3 linked regions of the Magnetospirillum sp. XM-1 genome follow. The protein of the gene in region 3 interacts with the protein of the main gene of each other region in a pairwise test. Links are inferred from orthologs where the notes say so. Each region holds a gene or a part of one and is shown on either strand. Other genes may lie near its edges.

What was found. The genes of interacting proteins can lie anywhere in the genome.
Region 1: the proteins of dnaN (region 3) and rpe interact in binary tests that used the Escherichia coli proteins (3 or more experiments, as listed by UniProt). The link is inferred for Magnetospirillum sp. XM-1 from one-to-one orthologs.
Region 2: the proteins of dnaN (region 3) and dnaE interact in binary tests that used the Escherichia coli proteins (3 or more experiments, as listed by UniProt). The link is inferred for Magnetospirillum sp. XM-1 from one-to-one orthologs.

What each region holds. Positions count from the first base shown.
Region 1 is NZ_LN997848.1:2,008,123-2,013,521, reverse strand. Bases 1-2,944 are described here. They hold rpe (ribulose-phosphate 3-epimerase), read left to right. Parts: upstream 1-1,123; coding sequence 1,124-1,765; downstream 1,766-2,944. Other genes in these bases: XM1_RS09370 (pyridoxamine 5'-phosphate oxidase family protein), read right to left, coding at 2,318-2,929; XM1_RS09375 (VOC family protein), read right to left, coding at 1,874-2,299; fba (class II fructose-bisphosphate aldolase), read left to right, coding at 1-1,020. Outside these bases: XM1_RS09365 (PLP-dependent aminotransferase family protein), read left to right, coding at 3,025-4,479; XM1_RS09360 (PstS family phosphate ABC transporter substrate-binding protein), read left to right, coding at 4,595-5,399. UniProt on the Escherichia coli protein: Catalyzes the reversible epimerization of D-ribulose 5-phosphate to D-xylulose 5-phosphate.
Region 2 is NZ_LN997848.1:3,360,844-3,367,335, reverse strand. Bases 1-4,037 are described here. They hold dnaE (DNA polymerase III subunit alpha), read left to right. Parts: upstream 1-372; coding sequence 373-3,837; downstream 3,838-4,037. Other genes in these bases: XM1_RS15565 (LEA type 2 family protein), read left to right, coding at 3,837-4,037; XM1_RS15575 (HD-GYP domain-containing protein), read left to right, coding at 1-340. In the rest of the region: more of XM1_RS15565, read left to right, coding at 4,038-4,307; XM1_RS15560 (exo-beta-1,3-glucanase), read left to right, coding at 4,363-6,048; XM1_RS15555 (FkbM family methyltransferase), read left to right, coding at 6,049-6,492. UniProt on the Escherichia coli protein: DNA polymerase III is a complex, multichain enzyme responsible for most of the replicative synthesis in bacteria. This DNA polymerase also exhibits 3' to 5' exonuclease activity. The alpha chain is the DNA polymerase catalytic subunit.
Region 3 is NZ_LN997848.1:735-8,590, reverse strand. Bases 4,602-7,547 are described here. They hold dnaN (DNA polymerase III subunit beta), read right to left. Parts: upstream 6,661-7,547; coding sequence 5,542-6,660; downstream 4,602-5,541. Other genes in these bases: dnaA (chromosomal replication initiator protein DnaA), read right to left, coding at 6,904-7,547; recF (DNA replication/repair protein RecF), read right to left, coding at 4,602-5,545. Outside these bases: XM1_RS00025 (glycoside hydrolase family 15 protein), read left to right, coding at 1-1,691; gyrB (DNA topoisomerase (ATP-hydrolyzing) subunit B), read right to left, coding at 1,917-4,367; more of recF, read right to left, coding at 4,367-4,601; more of dnaA, read right to left, coding at 7,548-7,856. UniProt on the Escherichia coli protein: Confers DNA tethering and processivity to DNA polymerases and other proteins. Acts as a clamp, forming a ring around DNA (a reaction catalyzed by the clamp-loading complex) which diffuses in an ATP-independent manner freely and bidirectionally along dsDNA.

The sequences.
Region 1 (5,399 bases), 2.0 Mb from region 3 along the record:
AACGGCTACGGCATTCCCGCCTTCAACGTGAACAACATGGAGCAGGTCAAGGCGATCATGGAGGCGGCCTCCGCCACCGATTCGCCGGTCATCCTCCAGGCCTCGGCCGGTGCCCGCAAATACGCCGGCGAGCCCTTCCTGCGCCACCTGATCCTGGCCGCGATCGAAGCCTATCCGCAGATCCCGGTCTGCATGCACCAGGACCACGGCACCAGCCCGGCGGTCAACGTGCGCGCCATCCAGTCCGGCTTCTCCTCGGTGATGATGGACGGCTCGCTCAAGGAAGACGGCAAGACCCCGTCCGATTGGGACTACAACGTCGCCGTCACCAAGCAGGTGGTCGACATCGCGCATGCCTGCGGCGTCTCGGTCGAGGGTGAGCTGGGCTGCCTGGGCTCGCTGGAAACCGGCACCGCCGGCAAGGAAGACGGCATCGGCGCCGAGGGCAAGCTGGACCATTCCCAGCTGCTGACCGACCCGGACGAGGCCGCCGAATTCGTCAAGGCCACCAAGGTGGACGCGCTGGCCATCGCCATCGGCACCAGCCACGGCGCCTACAAGTTCACCCGTCCGCCGACGGGCGAGGTGCTGGCCATCAAGCGCATCAAGGAAATCCACGCCCGCATCCCCAACACCCATCTGGTGATGCACGGCTCCTCCTCGGTGCCGCAGGACCTCCTGAAGATCGTCAACGATTACGGCGGCGCGCTCGGCGAGACCTACGGCGTGCCGGTCGAGGAAATCGTCGAGGGCATCAAGCACGGTGTGCGCAAGATCAACATCGACACCGATCTGCGTCTGGCCGTCACCGGCTGCATCCGCAAGTACTTCCACGACAACCCCAAGAAGTTCGATCCCCGCGACTACCTGAAGCCCTCCATCGCCGCCATGGTCGAGGTCTGCAAGAGCCGCTACCAGGCCTTCGGCACCGCCGGCCAGGCATCGAAGATCAAGGTGATCGGCCTGGAAGACATGAGCGCGCTGTACGCCAAGGGCGCCCTGGCTCCCAAGGTGAACTGAGCAATCTCTATCATGTCGTCACCCCCGGGCTTGACCCGGGGGTCCCCCATGGATGCCCGGATCAAGTCCGGGCATGACGATTTTTAAGGACTGGACCAAGCCCATGACCGTCAAGATCGCGCCCTCCATCCTCTCCGCCGACTTCGCCCGCCTGGGCGAAGAGGTCAAGGCCATCGACGAGGCCGGTTGCGACTGGGTGCATATCGACGTCATGGACGGCCATTTCGTGCCGAACCTCACCTTCGGCCCGGCCATCATCAAGGCCATCCGGCCCTATACCACCAAGGTCTTCGACGTCCACCTGATGATCGACCCGGCCCAGCCCTATATCGAGGACTACGCCAAGGCCGGGGCCGACATCATCGTGGTCCACGCCGAGGCCGACAAGCACCTGGACCGCTCGCTGCAGCTGATCCGCAGCCTCGGCAAGAAGGCCGGCGTGTCGCTCAACCCGTCCACGCCCGAGAACGTCATCGAATACGTCATGGACAAGCTGGACCTCGTCCTGGTGATGAGCGTCAATCCCGGCTTCGGCGGCCAGAGCTTCATCGAGGCCCAGTTGGAGAAGATCGCCCGCATCAAGAAGATGATCGGCGCGCGCCCCATCGACCTGGAAGTGGACGGCGGCGTCACCGCCGACAACGCCCACCGCGTGGTGGCCGCCGGCGCCAACGTCCTGGTGGCCGGCTCGGCGGTGTTCAAGACCAAGGATTACGCCGCCAACATCGCGGCGCTGCGCCGCTGAAATCCATCGGCATCAGGTCGAGGCACGTTTTCTTTTCGTCACCCCCGGACTTGATCCGGGGGTCCATGGATGGCCGGGTCAAGCCCGGCCATGACGGGATGGGAGACCTCAATCCGGCAACGTTAGGCTTCCATCCTCGGCCAAAGCGAATCCCGGATTCCACGCCACCTCCCAGGCGAAGCCGTCGGGATCGGCGAAATAGCCGGAATAGCCGCCCCAGAACGCCTCCTCGGCGGGTTTGAGCAGGGTTGCCCCCGCCGCCACCGCCTCGGCCAGCACCCGATCCACCTCGTCCCGGCTTCGCGTGTTGTAGGCCAGGGCGAAACCGGGAAAGCCGCCGCCCTCGGCCGGCAGGCGGGCATCGGCGGCCAGTTCGGCGCGGGGATAGAGCGACAGCGCCATGCCGCCCATCTGGAAGAAGGCCACACCTTGGGCCGCCGCCACCTTGCGACGCCAGCCCAGCCTCTCGTAGAAGGCCCGCGCCCGCTCCAGATCGGCGACGCCCAGGGTGATCAGGCTGATGCGTGGTTCCATGGGCAAGTCTCCTTCGGCTCAAGATGCGCCCGAACCGGTTCCATCGGCAATGGGCTCGCCCTTCACCACCGTCACCGGCACCACCCCCGCCCAGACCGGCCAGGACATGTCCTCCTCGTCGTCCACCGGCGGGCCGGAGCGCACCTTGGCCGAGCCTTCGGCAATGGCCAGGGCCAGCAGGCGGGTCGCCGCCAGTTCCTTTTGCGTCGGCGGCCGGACCTGGGAATAGCGCCCCGGAATCAGCTTCTCGATCAGGGCGACGAAGGCCGCCTCCTTCTCCGCCGGGTCGGTGATCTCCTCGGCCTGGCCGAACAGCACGACCGACCGGTAATTCATGGAATGGTGAAAGGCCGAGCGGGCCAGGACCAGCCCGTCCACCAGGGTGGCGGTGACGCACAATTCGGCGCCCGCCGCCATGGCCTTGCCCAGCCGCGAGCCCTGGCCGCCGTGGAACAGCACCCGATCGCCCATGCGCCAGTGGGTGGTCGGTATACTGACCGGTCGGCCTTCATCGACGAAGGAGACGGTGCAGGAAAGCGCCTCGTCCAGAATGGCGGCGATCAGGCGGGGATCGTAACTGCCCCGCTGGGGCCGCTGGCGGAAGGTGGTGCGCTCGGTGGAGGCAAGCATGGCGGGTTCTCCTTTCCCGTCCACATTGCGCCACAGGTGGTTCCATTAAAAGGTCCAGTTCTTTTATAGTGATAGAGCCACTTTCCGAGGCCACCATGTCCCTCACCCTCGCCTTGCCCGCCGACGACGGCGGCCAGCCCCTGCACCGCCGCCTGTATCTCGCCCTGCGCGAGGCCGTCCTGGACGGACGGCTGGGCGAAGGCGCCGCCCTGCCCTCGTCGCGCTCGCTGGCGGCGCAATTGGGCGTGGCGCGCAACACCGTGCTGGCCGCCTACGACCAGTTGGCGGCCGAGGGCTTCACCGAGGCGCGCCAAGGTTCGGCCACCCGCGTCGCCGCCCGCCAGCCCCTGCTGGGCCGCGCCGATTCCGGCCCGTCCATTCCGCCGCCGCCGCCCGAAACCAAGGTCGCCGCCTGGAGCGCCACCCCGCCCATGCTGATGGTGCGCGATCCGACGCGGCCCTTCGCCCCCGGCGTGCCCGATCTGGCCGCCTTTCCCCATGCCGAGTGGCGGCGCGTGCTGGGGCGGCTGTGGCGGCGGCCGCCGGTGGAGCTGATGTGCGGCATCGATCCCCTGGGCCACCCGCCGCTGCGCCGGGCAATCGCCGAGCATGTGGGGCGGACGCGGGCGGTGCGCTGCGACGCCGACCGGATCATGGTGGTGGGCGGCTCGCAGCAGGCGCTGGATCTGGTGGCCCGCGTGCTGGTGGAGCCGGGAGAACCGGTGCTGGTGGAAGACCCCTGCTATGGCGGATTGTCGGGCGTGCTGCGCGCCGCCGGCGCCAAGGCCTTAGCGGTGCCGGTGGACGAATCCGGCTTCGACCCCGATCTGGCCGAGCGCCTTTGTCCCCAGGCCCGGCTGGCCTGCGTCACGCCGTCCCACCAGTTTCCCACCGGGGCGACCATGCCGCTGGCGCGGCGCCTGGCCCTGATCGACTGGGCGGCGCGCAAGGGCGGCTGGATCATCGAGGACGATTACGACAGCGACTTTCACCACGGGGGGCAGCAGGCCGCCTCGCTGCAGGGGCTCGACCGATGGGGGCGCACGCTCTATCTCGGCACCTTCTCCAAGAGCATGTTTCCCGGCCTGCGCCTGGGCTGGCTGGTGGTGCCGCACGCGCTGCTGCCCGCCTTCGTGGCGGCGCGGCGCGTTGCCGACATGGCCCCGGCCGGGCTGACCCAGGCGGCCATGGCGGCCTTCATGATCGAGGGGCATTTCGGCGCCCATCTGCGGCGCATGCGCGGCCTCTATGGCCGGCGGCGCACCCAGTTGCTGGACGCGGCGGCCCGCATCCTGGGCCCCAGCCTGCCGGTCGCCGCCGGCGAGGCCGGGCTGCACGCCATCCTCCGCCTGCCCGAGGGATGCGACGAGAACGCCGCCGCCCGCGCCGCCCAGGCCCACGGCCTGGCCCCCGCCCCCTTAGGCTTTCACCGTGTCACAAAAGGCCCGCCGGGACTGATCCTGGGCTATGGAAACCTGGCCGGATGGAGCATCGAGGACGCCCTCGAACGCCTGCTTACAGCCATCAAGCCATTGATTTCAGACGATTAATACTCCTGTCACAAAACCTTCACGCGCGTGTCCCGGGACTGTAACACAGCGCCGATAGGATGCCGGCCGTGGGAGCCTGCTCTCCCACTCCCGTTGCACTCCCGTTGGAGGTTCCATGTCCACCAAGACCCTGGCCGTCGCCGCTGTCGCCCTGGCTGCCGTCGCCACCGCCGGCGCCGCCCATGCCCGCGATCAGATCCGCATCGTCGGCTCGTCCACCGTCTACCCCTTCGCCACCTCGGTCGCCGAGGCCTTCGGCAAGGGCGGCAAGTTCAAGACCCCGGTGGTCGAGAGCACCGGCACCGGCGGCGGTCTGCGCCTGTTCTGCTCGGGCGTCGGCGAGACCTTCCCCGACATCACCAACGCGTCGCGCCGCATCGAGCCATCGGAAGTGGAGTTCTGCACCAAGAATGGCGTCACCGGCATCACCGAGGTGGTGATCGGCTATGACGGCATCGTGTTCATGAACTCCAAGTCCGGCCCCGACTTCGCGCTCACCCGCGAGCAGATGTACAAGGCCACCGCCAAGGACGTCCCGGTGGGCGGCAAGCTGGTGCCCAACCCCTACAAGACCTGGAGCGACGTCGATCCGTCGCTGCCCAAGGAGCCGATCCTGGTCTACGGCCCGGCCCCCAACCACGGCACCCGCGACGCCTATGTGGAGCTGGTGCTCGACCCCGCCTGCGAAAAGCAGCCCGAGATCAAGGCGCTGGAAAAGGCCGCCAAGAAGAAGGCCTGCCAGACCGTGCGCGAGGATGGCGCCTGGATCGAGGTGTCCGAGAACTACACCGTCATCCAGCAGAAGATCACGTCCAACCCGGGCGCCCTGGGGGTGATCACCTTCAGCTACCTCGACCAGAACCGCGACAAGGTCAAGGCCGCCCCGGTGGACGGCGTGGTCGCCACCTACGACAACATCG
Region 2 (6,492 bases), 3.4 Mb from region 3 along the record:
CATGGCCCGGCACGCCTTCGACACCAGGGTGATCCTCACCCACGCCTTCGGCCCCGGCGCCATCGCCGATTGGGCGGGGTTCCACCACGAATGCCTGTCAGGCAACGGTTATCCCTTCCATCTGAAGGAGGCCGAGCTGTGCCCGGAGGCCCGCATCGTGGCGGTGGCCGACGTGTTCCAGGCCCTGGCCCAGCACCGTCCCTACCGCGCGCCGCTGATCCCCGACGAGATCGCCGCCCTGATGGACGGCATGGTGTTCGCAGGCAAGCTGGACGCGCAAGTGGTGGCCGTCTGCAAGGAGCATCTGGACGAATGCTGGGCGGCGGCGACAGGCGGGTGACGGGGCGGCCCGACTAGGGTAATCTCGCCGCCATGCCAGCCCATGCCGACTTCGTCCATCTGCGCGTCCACACCGCCTATTCCCTGGCGGAAGGGGCCATCAAGCTCAAGCAGCTGATCAAGCTGTGCGAGAAGATGGCCATGCCCGCCATCGGCATCGCCGATACCGGCAACCTGTTCGGCGCCCTGGAATTCTCGACCTCGTGCTCGGATGCGGGCATCCAGCCCGTGGTCGGCGCCCAGATCGCCATCCGTCGCGAGGATGGTGGCCCGTCCAAGGATGGACGCAAGCCCGAGCCCGACACCCTGGTGCTGCTGTGCCAGAACGAACCCGGCTACCTCAACCTCTTGAAACTGGTGTCCAAGGCCTTCCTGGAGACCGAATCGGGCGAGACGCCCCAGGTTACCCTGCACGATCTCGAGACCCGCTCCGAGGGGCTGATCGTGCTGACCGGCGGTCCCGCCGGGCCGGTGGGCCGCCTGCTGGCCGACGGCCAGGCGGAAAAGGCCGAGATCGTGCTGGTCCGGCTGGCCCGCGCCTTCGCCGGGCGCTGTTACGTGGAACTGCAGCGCCACGGCCTGGAGGTGGAGGACCGCATCGAGCCGGCCCTGGTGGCCATGGCCTACAAGCACGATTTGCCCCTGGTCGCCACCAACGAGCCGTTCTTCGCCGACCGGGGCATGTACGAGGCCCACGACGCCCTGATCTGCATCGCCGAGGGCGCCTACATCTCCCAGGATGAGCGCCGCAGGCTGACGCCCGAGCATTACTTCAAATCGCCGGAAGAGATGCGCGAATTGTTCGCCGACCTGCCCGAGGCATGCGACAACACCCTGGTGATCGCCAAGCGCTGTGCCTTCGGCGTTTCCAAGCGCAAGCCGATCCTGCCTCCCTACCGCATGGACGGCCTGACCGAGGCCGAGGTGCTGCGCAAGGTCACCCTGGAAGGCCTCGATCTGCGGCTGGACAAGCACGTCTTCCAGCCCGGCATGACCGACGACGAGAAGGAGCACGCCGCCAAGCCCTATCGCGAGCGCGTCGAATTCGAGCTGAACGTCATCGAGCAGATGGGCTTTCCCGGCTACTTCCTGATCGTGTCCGACTTCATCCAGTGGTCCAAGGCCCACGACATTCCCGTTGGGCCGGGCCGCGGATCGGGCGCCGGCTCGGCGGTGGCCTGGGCGCTGACCATCACCGACCTGGACCCGCTGCGCTGGGGGCTGCTGTTCGAGCGCTTCCTCAATCCCGAACGGGTCTCCATGCCGGACTTCGACATCGATTTCTGCCAGGACCGCCGCGAAGAGACCATCCGCTACGTCCAGGGCAAGTACGGCTACGCCCAGGTGGCGCAGATCATCACCTTCGGAAAGCTGCAGGCCCGCGCGGTGCTGCGCGACGTGGGCCGCGTGCTGCAGATGCCCTACGGCCAGGTGGACCGCATCTGCAAGCTGGTGCCCAACAATCCCGCCAATCCCATGACGCTGGAACAGGCGCTGGAGAGCGAGCCGCTGCTGAAGGAGCAGAAGGACAGGGACGAGACCGTCTCCCACCTGATCGATCTGGCCATGAAGCTGGAGGGGCTTTACCGCCACGCCTCGACCCATGCCGCCGGCGTGGTGATCGGCGACCGCTCTCTCGACGAGCTGGTGCCGCTCTATCGAGACCCGCGCTCCGACATGCCGGTCACCCAGTTCAACATGAAATGGGTGGAATCGGCCGGTCTGGTGAAGTTCGACTTCCTGGGCCTCAAGACCCTGACCGTGATGGTCACGGCGGTGAAGCACGTCAAGAAGACCAAGGGAATCGATATCGACCTGTCGGCCATCCCATTGGACGACGCCAAATCCTACGAATTGCTGTCGCGGGGCGATGCGGCCGGCGTGTTCCAGCTGGAAAGTTCGGGCATGCGCGACGTGCTGCGCAAGATGGGCCCCAACCGCCTGGAAGACCTGATCGCCGTGGTGGCGCTGTACCGTCCCGGTCCCATGGACCAGATTCCGCGCTACATCGCCTGTAAGCACGGCAAGGAAGAGCCGGACTACATGCATCCGCTCCTCGAGCCCATCCTGAAGGAGACCTTCGGGATCATGGTCTACCAGGAGCAGGTGATGCAGATCGCCCAGGTGCTGTCGGGCTATTCGCTCGGCGGCGCGGATCTGCTGCGCCGTGCCATGGGCAAGAAGATCAAGGAGGAGATGGAGGCCCAGCGCAAGACCTTCGTCGAAGGCGCCACCGCCAGGGGCGTCGACGGGGCCCAGGCCTCCATGATCTTCGACAAGGTGGCCAAGTTCGCCGAATACGGCTTCAACAAGAGCCACGCGGCGGCCTACGCCCTGATCGCCTACCAGACGGCCTGGCTCAAGGCCAACCACCCGGCCGAGTTCATGGCGGCGACCATGACCTACGAAATGAGCAACACCGACAAGCTCAATTCGTTCAGGCAGGAGCTGGACCGTCTCGGCATCAAGCTGCTTCCCCCCGACATCAACGCCTCGCAGCCCACCTTCTCGGTGGAAGTGCTGCCCGACGGCGGCTCGGCGGTGCGCTACGCCCTGGCGGCCTTGAAGAACGTGGGCGAGGCGGCCATGCAGTCCCTGGTGGACGAGCGTGAGAGGGACGGCCGCTTCAAGGATATCGGCGACTTCGCGGCGCGCATGGATTCCAAGGTGCTCAACCGCCGCCAGCTGGAGAACATGGTCAAGGCCGGCGTCTTCGATTCGCTCGACAAGAATCGCGGGCGGCTGTTCAAGAACGCCGACACGCTGTGCCGCTACGCGGCCCAGGCCGCCGAGGACCGCCACTCCAGCCAGATGAGCCTGCTGGGCGGCTCCAACGCGCCGACCTTGAAGCTGGAGAACGGCCCCGACTGGTCGCCGCACGAGAAGCTCAACCAGGAATTCGAGGCGGTGGGCTTCTATCTGTCCGCCCATCCGCTGGACGCCTATTCCAAGAGCATGAAGCGCCTCAACGTGCTGAAGATCGCCGAGCTGCCCCGCCACCTCCAGGCGGGCGGCAAGGGCAGGGTGCGCCTGGCCGGCTCGCTTCTGTCCAAGCAGGAGCGCGTCTCGGCCAAGGGCTCGCGCTACGCCTTTTTGCAGTTCTCCGACGCGTCCGGCATGTTCGAGGTCACGTGCTTTTCGGAAATCCTCGCCACCTCGCGGGACTTGCTCGACGCCGGCGGGCCGTTGCTCATCGACGTGGACGCCAAGCTGGAGGAGGATCAACTGCGCATGACCTGCCAGCGCATCGCCTCGTTGGATCAAGAGGCCGCCAAGGCCGCCGCCGGCATCCGCGTCATCATCTCTGACGACAGCGCCCTGAAGCAGCTTTCCGAGCTGATCAACGGCGAGGCGCGGGGCCGCAACCGTGTCGCCATCGTGGCCCGGGCCGGCAACCGCGAGGTGGAACTGGGCCTTAAATCCACCATCACGCTTTCGCCCAAATTCATGGGCACGCTGCGCAGCATTGCCGGCATCACCGAGGTGGAGGAGATTTGATGGCGTCCAAATGGCTGACGGCTTTGGTGGTGTTCCTGGGGCTTGCCGCCTGCACGCCTTCGGAATTCGCCGAGCCTCCGGAAGTGGTGCTGCTCTCCATGGTGCCGGTGGACGTGTCGCTGATGGAACAGCGCCTGGCCGTGACCCTTCGGGTGCGCAATCCCAACAATGCGCCCATGAGCATTGACGGCATGCGCTTCGCCATCGACATCAACGGCAAGACCTTCGCCAAGGGCACCAGCGACAAGGCGGTCACCGTGCCGCGCCTGGGCGAGACCGAGGTGGCGGGGGTGGCCCATGTCGCCACCACCGATCTGATGCGCCAGATGGTGGGCGTTCCCGACGCCAAGGGCGTGGAGTACCGGCTGTCGGGTTCCTTGTTCCTGGCCCATGGCGGCCGGGCGGCCTTCGATCAGTCGGGCGATTTCGACTTCGCCTCCGCCCTGGGCGGCGCGGGCAAGAGGAATTGACGCCTCCCGTGCCGGGGAATAGACAAAACCATAGCTTCTGCCGTTCGGGATCCCCATGAACCGCTTTTCCGTTCTTTTCGCCGTCTTCGTCCTGGCCGTCCTCAACGCCGCCGGCTGGTGGTGGTTCAACCGGCCGGTGCCGGTGGAGCTGTCGTTCAACGAGCCGTTTCCCTCGGTGTCCTTCGCGCCGTTCCGCCGGGGCCAGGGGCCCATCACCCAGATCTATCCCAGCTCGGACCAGATCGCCGCCGACATGAAGAGCCTGGTGGGCGTGGCCAAGGGGGTGCGCACCTACACCTCGCGGGAAGGCTTGGACGTGGTGCCGGAGCTGGGCCGCAAATACGGCATCGAGGTCACCCACTCGGCCTGGCTGGGCAAGAAGTTCGCCATCAACGATGCCGAGGTGGACGCGCTGATCAAGGCGGCCAACGCCTATCCCGACGTCATCAAGCGGGTCATCGTCGGCAACGAGGTGCTGCTGCGCCAGGATCTGCCGCCCGAGCAGCTGATCGGCTACATCCGCAAGGTCAAGGCGGCGGTGAAGCAGCCGGTGTCCTATGCCGACGTCTGGGCCTTCTGGCTGAAATACCCGGAAGTGGCCAAGGAGGTGGATTTCCTCACCATCCACATCCTGCCCTATTGGGAGGACGAGCCCATCGGCGTGGACGGCGCCGCCAAGCATATCGTCGCCATCTACAAGCGCATGGCCGAGCAGTTCGGCAAGCCCATCCTGATCGGCGAGGCCGGCTGGCCGACCCGGGGCCGTTCGCGCGGACCCGCCGTCGCCGACATGGAGAACGCGGCGCGCTTCGTGCGCACGCTGGCCCTGGTCTCCAAGGAGAACGGCTTCGACTACAACGTGGTCGAGGCCTTCGACCAGCCGTGGAAGGCCTTCCTGGAAGGGACCGTGGGGGCCAAATGGGGCGTGGTGGACGAGAACCGCCGGGTCAAGTACGCCATGTCCGGCCCGGTCGAACCCAGCCCCGACTGGCCGCGCCACGCGGCGGCGGCCGTGCTGATCGGTTCGGCCCTGTCGCTGGCGCTGTTGTGGCGGCGCTGGGACCGCTATGACGTGAAGGGCGGCCTGTTCGTGCTGGTCCTGGCCCAACTGGCCGGGCTGTTCATCACCTGGCAGACCGTCAACGCCCAGGCCATGGCCTATGACCGTCTGGAAGACATCTGGGCCTGGGCCCGCATCGGCCTGCACGCCGCCTTGTCCATCACCCTGGCCTGGGCCGCCGCCCAGCAATTCCGCCGCGAACCGGCCAGGCTGAACTGGCCGTGGGCGGAAAAGATCGTGCCGCTCTATGGCTTCGCCGCCATCGTGGTGGGGGCCACCCTGCTGCTGCATGGCCGTTACCGCGATATTCCGCCCATCGAGTTCCTGGCGCCTTGCATCGGCCTCACCCTTTATGCCATCGGCCGCATGGTGGTCCTGGGCAAGTCGTGGAAAGAGGCCTTCGCCGCCGGGCGGCTGTTCGGGGGCGACGGCTTCGGCATGGCAAGGCGCTTTGCCGTCGGGCTGGCCCTGTCGGCCCTGGCGGCGCCGCTGTCCGAGGCCTGGGCGCTGTCGCGCGGCGACGATTTCATCACCTCTCATCCCCAATGGTCGGACCGCATTCCCCTGCTGGTCCGCGCCCTGTGGGAGAATCAGGAAATGTGCGTCTGGGCCGCCATGGTGGCGGTGATGATCCTGCCGTTCTGGGCTGAATGGCGGTTGCGGTCGGAAAAGGTGAGCTAGATGAGTCAGTCTTCCCTCTCGCTGCCACCCTATCTGGGGGTGGCGCCCACGCGCTACGGCACCATGCTGTTTCCCGCCGGCGACATCTGGGTGGGGCGCTCCATCGCCACCTATGGCGAGTATTCCGAGGGCGAGACCGCCCTGTTCCGCCACTTCGTCACTGCCGGCGATACCGTGGTGGAGGCGGGCGCCAATATCGGCGGCCTGACCCTGCCCCTGGCCGGGCTGGTGGGGGCGAATGGGCGGGTGCTGGCCTTCGAGGCGCAGCGCGCCATTCACGCCATCCTCACCACCAACCTGCTGCTCAACGGCTTTCGGCACGCCCATGCCGAGCGGGTGGCGCTCGGCGCCGAGGCGGGGAGTATCAAGGTTCCCGAACTGGATATCTCGCGGGTCGAGAATTTCGGCGGCCTGTCGTTGGGCGGAGAGGAGGGGGAGGATTGC
Region 3 (7,856 bases):
CCAGGATCGACGGGGATGCCGTGTTCAACGCCCTGCTTAATGACGGCACGGCCGACGGATTGTTCTCGGTCGGGCTGGTGGACCAGCTGCATTCCGAACAGGCCTACCTGCCCAATTCGGCCATCCTGCGCACCATGCTCTACGACCATCACGGCGGAGTGGCCGAAGTGATCGACTTCGCGCCGCGCTTCGCCCTCTATGAACGGATCTTCCGGCCGCCGATGATCGTGCGGCGCATCCGGCCGGTGCAGGGGCGGCCCCGCATCCTGATCCGGCTGCGGCCGGGCTTCGAGAATGGCGGACTGAAGCCGCAGGTCACCCGGGGCAGCAACCATCTGCGCTACGTCTCTCCCGCCCTGACGCTGCGGCTGACCACCAATGCCCCGGTCTCCTACATCACCGAGGAACGGCCCTTCGTCCTTGACCGCCCCATCGACCTGCTGCTGGGCAGCGACGAGAGCCTGCAGGCCGGAGTGGAGACCACGGCGCGCGACCTGTTCGAGCGCACGCTGGAGCATTGGCGCAGTTGGGTGCGCTCGCTGTCGATTCCCTTTGAATGGCAGGACGCGGTGATCCGCGCCGCCATCACCCTCAAGCTGTGCAATTTCGAGGAGACCGGGGCCATCGTCGCCGCCCTGACCACCTCGATTCCCGAGGCGCCCGCCACCCAGCGCAACTGGGATTACCGCTTCTGCTGGCTGCGCGACGCCTATTTCGTCATCCACGCGCTGAACCGCCTGGGGGTGACGCGGACCATGGAAGACTATCTGCGCTTCATCAACGACATCGTCGAGGAGGCGGACGAAGGCGAGCTGCGCCCGGTCTACGGCATCACCCGCGACACCTCCATCGACGAGTTCGCCATTCCTCATCTGACGGGCTATCGCGGTTTCGGCCCGGTGCGGGTGGGCAACCAGGCCCATGTCCAGATTCAGAACGACGTCTACGGTAGCGTGGTGTTGGCCTCGACCCACGCCTTCTTCGACCAGCGCCTGTCCCATCCCGGCAACACGGCCATGTTCGAGCAGCTGGAACGCCTGGGCGGGCGCGCCGTCGCCGTCTTCGACAAGCCCGACGCCGGCCCGTGGGAACTGCGCACCATCGCCTCGGTCCATACCTTCTCGTCGGTGATGTGCTGGGCGGCCTGCGACCGGCTGGCGAAGATCGCCCGCCATATCGGCCAGTCCGACCGGGCCGTCTATTGGCGCAAGGAGGCCGACCGCCTGCATTCCATCATCTCGGCCCGGGCGTGGAACGAGGAGATGGGGACCTTCGTCTCCACCTTCGGCGGAAACGAGCTGGACGCCACCTTGCTGCTGCTGCACGAGGTGGACTTCCTGGCCGCCGACGATCCCCGCTTCGCCGCCACGGTGAACGCGGTGGCGGCCAGTCTGCGGGTCGGCGATTTCCTCTACCGCTACGTGGCCGAGGACGATTTCGGCCGGCCTGCCACCGCCTTCGTCATCTGCGTCTTCTGGTACATCGACGCCCTGGCGGCGCAGGGGCGCCTGGACGAGGCCCGGACCCTGTTCGAGACCGTGCTGGCCCGGCGCAATCTCCTAGGCCTCCTGTCCGAGGACATCGATCCGCGCAGCGGCGAATTGTGGGGCAATTTCCCCCAGACCTATTCCATGGTCGGCCTGATCAATTGCGCCATGCGGCTGTCCCGGAGTTGGGAGGAAGCGTTCTGACATGCCGGGGAATGCCGGGGAGGCTGTGCCCAACCTCTGAGCGGAAACGATCGGTGAAACAGGCCACGAGCCGCAAGAGCAGGCAAGGATAGCTCTCTCCCCGGCAATGTGGATTCCAAGGAACGCCAAAGGCCGCCCCATTCGGGGCGGCCTTTGCACATTACGCGTCAAGAATTAGCGCGTTATGGGCCGCGTTTGCGGGTTATGCGTCACCCGACAAACACCCTACACGTCCAGGTTCGAGACCTTCAGCGCGTTGGTCTGGATGAAGTCGCGGCGCGGTTCGACCACGTCGCCCATCAGGGTGGAGAACACCTGTTCGGCGTCGTCGGCCTGGGCCACCTTGACCTGGAGGAGCGAGCGCACCTGGGGGTCCAGGGTGGTTTCCCACAGCTGTTCCGGGTTCATCTCGCCCAGGCCCTTGTAGCGCTGGATGGCGATGCCCTTGCGGCCGGTGTCCATCACGGCGGCGACCAGGGCGACGGGGCCGGCCAGCACGACTTCCCGCTCCTTGACCATCAGGGAGGCGGCGCGCTCGAAGGTCTCGCGCAGGCGGGGCGCCAGGTCGTGCAGGCGGCGCGCCTCGGCCGAGCGGATCACCGCCGAATCCAGGTGGTGGGTCTCGGTGACGCCGCGCAGCGTGCGGGCGAAGGTGTAGCCGTCGCCCTCCACCCAGGTGCCGGCCCAGCCGCGCTCCAGGTCGGATTCCAGGGCGTCCAGGCGGTTGGCCAGGGCCTCGGCCACGACCGGGCCACGGGTGGCGTCGGTGAGCAGGGCGGAATCCAGGGCGTCGGCGATGGCCGCCTGTTCCACCAATTTCAGCGGCAGGCGCCGGGCCAGCGGGTTGAGCAGGTTCCGCACGGCGCGGGACTGCTCGACCAGGGCGCGCAGGTCGGCGGCGGCCACTTGTGTGCCGTCGGCCAGATTCAGCACGGCGTCGGACAGGCCGCCGTCGATCAGGTATTCCTCCAGCGCCCTATCGTCCTTGAGATAGACCTCGGACTGGCCGCGCTTGGCGCGATACAGCGGCGGCTGGGCGATGTAGAGGTAGCCGCGCTCGATCAGCTCGGGCATCTGGCGATAGAAGAAGGTCAGCAGCAGGGTGCGGATGTGGGAACCGTCCACGTCCGCGTCGGTCATGATGATGATCTTGTGGTAGCGCGCCTTGTCGACGTTGAAATCCTCGCGGCCGATGCCGGTGCCCATGGCGGCGATCAGGGTGCCGATCTCGGCCGAGGACAGCATCTTGTCGAAGCGGGCCCGCTCCACGTTGAGGATCTTGCCCTTCAGGGGCAGGATGGCCTGGTTGGCGCGGTTGCGCCCCTGCTTGGCGGAGCCGCCGGCCGAGTCACCCTCGACGATGAACAGTTCGGACAGCGCCGGGTCGCGTTCCTGGCAATCGGCCAGCTTGCCCGGCAGGGTGGCGATGTCGAGCACGCCCTTGCGGCGCGTCAGTTCGCGGGCCTTCCTGGCCGCCTCGCGGGCGGCGGCGGCCTCGACCACCTTGGTGACCACCTTGCGGGCTTCGGCCGGGTGCTCCTCGAACCACTCGGCCAGCTTCTCGCCCACCAGGTTCTCGACCAGCGGGCGGACTTCGGAGGAGACCAGCTTCTCCTTGGCCTGGGACGAGAACTTGGGGTCGGGCATCTTGACCGACAGCACGCAGGTCAGGCCCTCGCGCATGTCGTCGCCGGCCAGGTTGACCTTTTCCTTCTTGGCGATGCCCGATTCGTTGGCATAGGCGTTGATGGTGCGCGTCAGCGCGGCGCGGAAACCGGCCAGATGGGTGCCGCCGTCCTTCTGCGGCACGTTGTTGGTGAAGCACAGACAGGTCTCGTGGTAGCTGTCGGTCCATTCCATGGACAGTTCCAGGCGCACCACGTCCTTCTCGGCGGCCACCAGGATGGGGGCGTGCAGCGCCTCCTTGGAGCGGTCCAGCCACTGGACGAAGGCCTGGACGCCGCCTTCGTAGTGCAGCAGGACCTCGGCCGTCTCGGCGTGGCGCTCGTCCTTCAGCATCAGGGTGGCGCGCGAGTTGAGGAAGGCCAGTTCGCGCAGCCGGTGCTCCACCGTGTCGAAATCGAAATCGGTGTGGGAGAAGGTGCCCTTGGAGGGCAGGAAGACCACCTGGGTGCCGGTGCGGTCGCCGCACTCGCCCACCACGGCCAGCGGCGCCTCGGGCTCGCCGTGGCGGAAGCGCATGAAGTGCTCCTTGCCGTGGCGCCAGATGCGCAGTTCCAGCCATTCCGACAGCGCGTTGACCACCGAGATGCCGACGCCGTGCAGACCCGACGAGATGCGGTTGGAGTTCTGCTCGAACTTACCGCCGGCGTGCAGCTTGGTCAGCGCCACCTCGGCGGCCGAGATGCCTTCCTCGGGGTGGATGTCCACCGGGATGCCGCGGCCGTTGTCGGTGACCAGCACCGAGCCGTCGGCGTTCAGCACCACGTCGCAGCGGTCGCCGAAGCCGTTCATGATCTCGTCGACGGCGTTGTCCACCGCCTCGTAGATCATGCGGTGCAGGCCCGACCCGTCGTCGGTGTCGCCGATATACATGCCGGGACGCTTGCGCACCGCTTCCAGACCGCGCAGCACCTGGATCGATCCGGCGCCGTATTCCTCGGCTCCGTTCGCGCTGGCGTGGGGATCGTTGGGGGTCATGGGTTCGGTGCTCATCACGTCATTACCTTGTCTGGGGCGACCGTGGCGTCGGTCACCCGGAAAAACTGGGCCCTTTCTCCGAAACCGGCGAACAGCAGCGCGTCGGTTCCGGTCATCCAGCTCTGCGCCTTCAGTGCGCAAAGCTCGTCGTACAGGGCGGCGCGCCGGACCTCGTCCAGATGGGCCGCCACCTCGTCCAGCAGCAGCAGCGGCGCCCGCCCGCCCGTCTGGTCCTGGACCCGGCCCTGGGCCAGCACGATGGACACCAGAACCGCCTTCTGCTCGCCGGTGGAGCATTGCCCCGCCGGCAAATCCTTGGGCACGTGGCGCACCAAGAGGTCCGAACGGTGCGGACCCATGGTGGCGGCCCCGGCCGCCTCGTCGCGCGCGCGCGCGAATCGCAGCGCGCTTTTGAACCTGTCCTCGGCCTCGTCGGGAGAGGCGCCTGAGGCCAGCCAGCCCTCGATCTCGCCCTCCACCCTCAGCCCGGCGGCGGGAAACGGCCCCAATCCGGCGCGGCAGGCCGCGTCCAGGCGGGCGATGGTCTCGACCCGGGCCTGGGCGATCCTGGCGCCATGGCGGGCCATGCCCTCTTCCAGCGCCGCGATCCAGGCCGGGTCCGTCCTCGGCCCGCCGTCGCGGGCGGCCCGCATCAGGCGGGTGCGTTCGCGCATGGCGTGCTCGTAGGCCCCCGATTCGGCCCCATGGCCGGCGACCAGCCCGAACACCAGGCGGTCAAGGAAACGCCGCCGTCCGCTCGCCCCCTCGATGAACAGGCGGTCCATGGCCGGGGTCAGCCACAGCGCCGAAACCAGTCCGGCCAGATCGCCGGGCTTGGCCGGCTTGCCGTCGATGCGCACCGAGCGGCGTTCGTGTCCGGCCTCGCGGCCCGTTCCGATCTCCACCCGTCCCGCCGGCCCGTCCAGGCTTGCCGCCACCGCCCAAGGCGATCCGGCCGGCAATCCGTGGCGGGTGATGTCCGCCGCCCCGGCGCGGCGCAGGCCGCGGCCCGGAACCAGGAAGGACAAAGCCTCGAGGATGTTGGTCTTGCCGGCGCCGTTGGGCCCCGTCAGTACCACCGGACGGTTGTCCGTCTCGAGGCGTAGCGTCCGATAACAGCGGAAATCCGCGAGCGACAGGCGGCGGATCGCCGGCCGCTCGGTTTCCGTATGGGGCACCGGAACGCCGATCACACCCGCATGGGCATCAGCACGTAGACAGCGCCGCCATCGGTCATCTCGCGCACCACGGTGGGCGAGGCGGCGTCGGCCATGGCGAAGCGGGCGGTGTCGCCCTCCACCTGGGCCAGGATATCCATCAGGTAGCGCGAGTTGAAGCCGATCTCGAGCGGCGTCGAGGTGTAGTCGGCCTCGATCTCTTCCACGGCGCTGCCGTTTTCGGCGCTGGAGGCGGACAGGGTGGCGCTGCCCTTTTCGAGCGCCAGCTTGATGGCCCGGCTCTTCTCGGTGGAGATGGCCGAAACGCGGTCGACGGCCTGGGCGAAGCTCTTGCAGTCGACCACCAGCACCTTGTCGTTGTCGGCGGGGATCACCCGTTCGTAATCGGGGAAGGTGCCGTCGATCAGCTTCGACGTCAGCACGGCGTCGCCGAAGGCGAACTTCAGCTTGGTCTCGGACAGCGACACGGTGATCTCGCCGTCGGTCTCGTCGATCAGCTTGCGGATCTCGGCCACGGTCTTTCGGGGCACGATGATGCCGGGCATGCCGGCGGCGCCGTCGGGCAGGGTGATCTCCACCCGGGCCAGACGATGGCCGTCGGTGGCCACGGCGCGCAGCACGTCCACGCCGTCCGCCTTGGCGGCATGCAGGTAGATGCCGTTCAGGTAGTAGCGGGTCTCTTCCGTCGAGATGGCGAAGCGGGTGCGGTCGATCAGGGTCTTCAGCTCGGCCGCCGAGAGCGAGAAGCTGAACGGCAGGTCGCCGCCCGACAGGACCGGGAAATCCTCGACCGGCAGGCAGGCCAGCGAGAACTTGGAGCGCCCCGAGCGCAGCGTCAGCTGGCCGCTTTCGGAATCATGCTCGATCTCCACCTGGCTGCCGTCGGGCAGCTTGCGCACGATCTCGTAGAAGGTGTGGGCCGGGGCGGTGGTGGCGCCGGGGCGGACCACGTCGGCGGGCACCGATTCGATGATGTCGAGATCCATGTCGGTGGCGTTCAGCGACAGAAGGCCTGAACGGCCCTCGAGCTTGACGTTGGACAGGATCGGAATGGTGGTCCGGCGTTCGACGACGCTCTGGACGTGGGCCAGCGACTTCAACAGCGCGGCGCGCTCGATGGTCAGTTTCATGGCGTTCTGCTGATACCCATATGATTCGTTACTGCCCCCCTTCAGGCAGGGTTGGGCAGTATATCACAGGCGCCGGAGTCCAAAAGCGATTTCGGGGGCGGGGAGAGGGGCTGGGACGCTTGTTGCATGGCGGTGGGAGCGGCCACGGCAAATGCGGCCGAGACGGCCGCGCTCCAGGGGAAAATGCGACGTGTTTGGGGCGCGGGCATCCTGCCCGCCCTGGCGTGCCGCCTGGAGGGTTCCCTATCCCTGCAGCATGCGGCGCAGCAGTTCCACGTCCTCGGCGAAGTTCTGGTCCACTTCCTTCAGCTCCTCGACCTTTTTCACCGCGTGCATGACGGTGGTGTGGTCGCGGCCGCCGAACTTGCGGCCGATCTCGGGGAGCGAGCGCGAGGTCAGCTGCTTGGCCAGGTACATGGCGATCTGGCGGGGACGAGCCACCTGGCGCGAGCGCCGGGCCGAGGACATTTCCGCCAGCTTGATGGTGAAGTGCTCGGCGACCTTCTTCTGGATCTCCTCGATGGTGATCCGGCGGTCCGAGGCGCGCAGCAGGTCGTGCAGCACTTCCTGGGTGGTCTCGAGCGTGATGGTGCGGCCCACCAGCTGGGAATGGGCGACCACGCGGTTCAGCGCGCCCTCCAGCTCGCGGACGTTGGAGATGATCTTGTGGGCCAGGAATTCCATGACCTTCTGGGGCACGATGACGCCCATCTGCTCGGCCTTGGACTGCAGGATGCCGAGGCGCAGCTCGTAGGTGGTGGCGTGGATGTCGGCCACCAGGCCGCAGGCCATGCGCGAGCGCAGGCGCTCCTCGATGCCTTCCAGGTCCGACGGCGACTTGTCGGCCGAGATGACGATCTGGCTGCCCTGGTCCACCAGGGCGTTGAAGGTGTGGAAGAACTCCTCCTGGGTGGCGTCCTTGCCGGCGATGAACTGCACGTCGTCGATCATCAGCACGTCGACGGAGCGGAACTGCTCCTTGAACGACATGGTGTCCTGGCCCCTGAGCGCCCGGATGAAGCGGTACATGAACTTCTCGGCCGAGAGGTACAGCACCGAGCGCTCGGGGTTGCGCTCGCGGATGTGGTGGGCGATGGCGTGCATCAGATGGGTCTTGCCCAGGCCGACGCCGCCATAGAGGAACAGCGGGTTGAACGAGACCTGGTCGGCCTCGGCCACGCGCCGGGCGGCGGCCC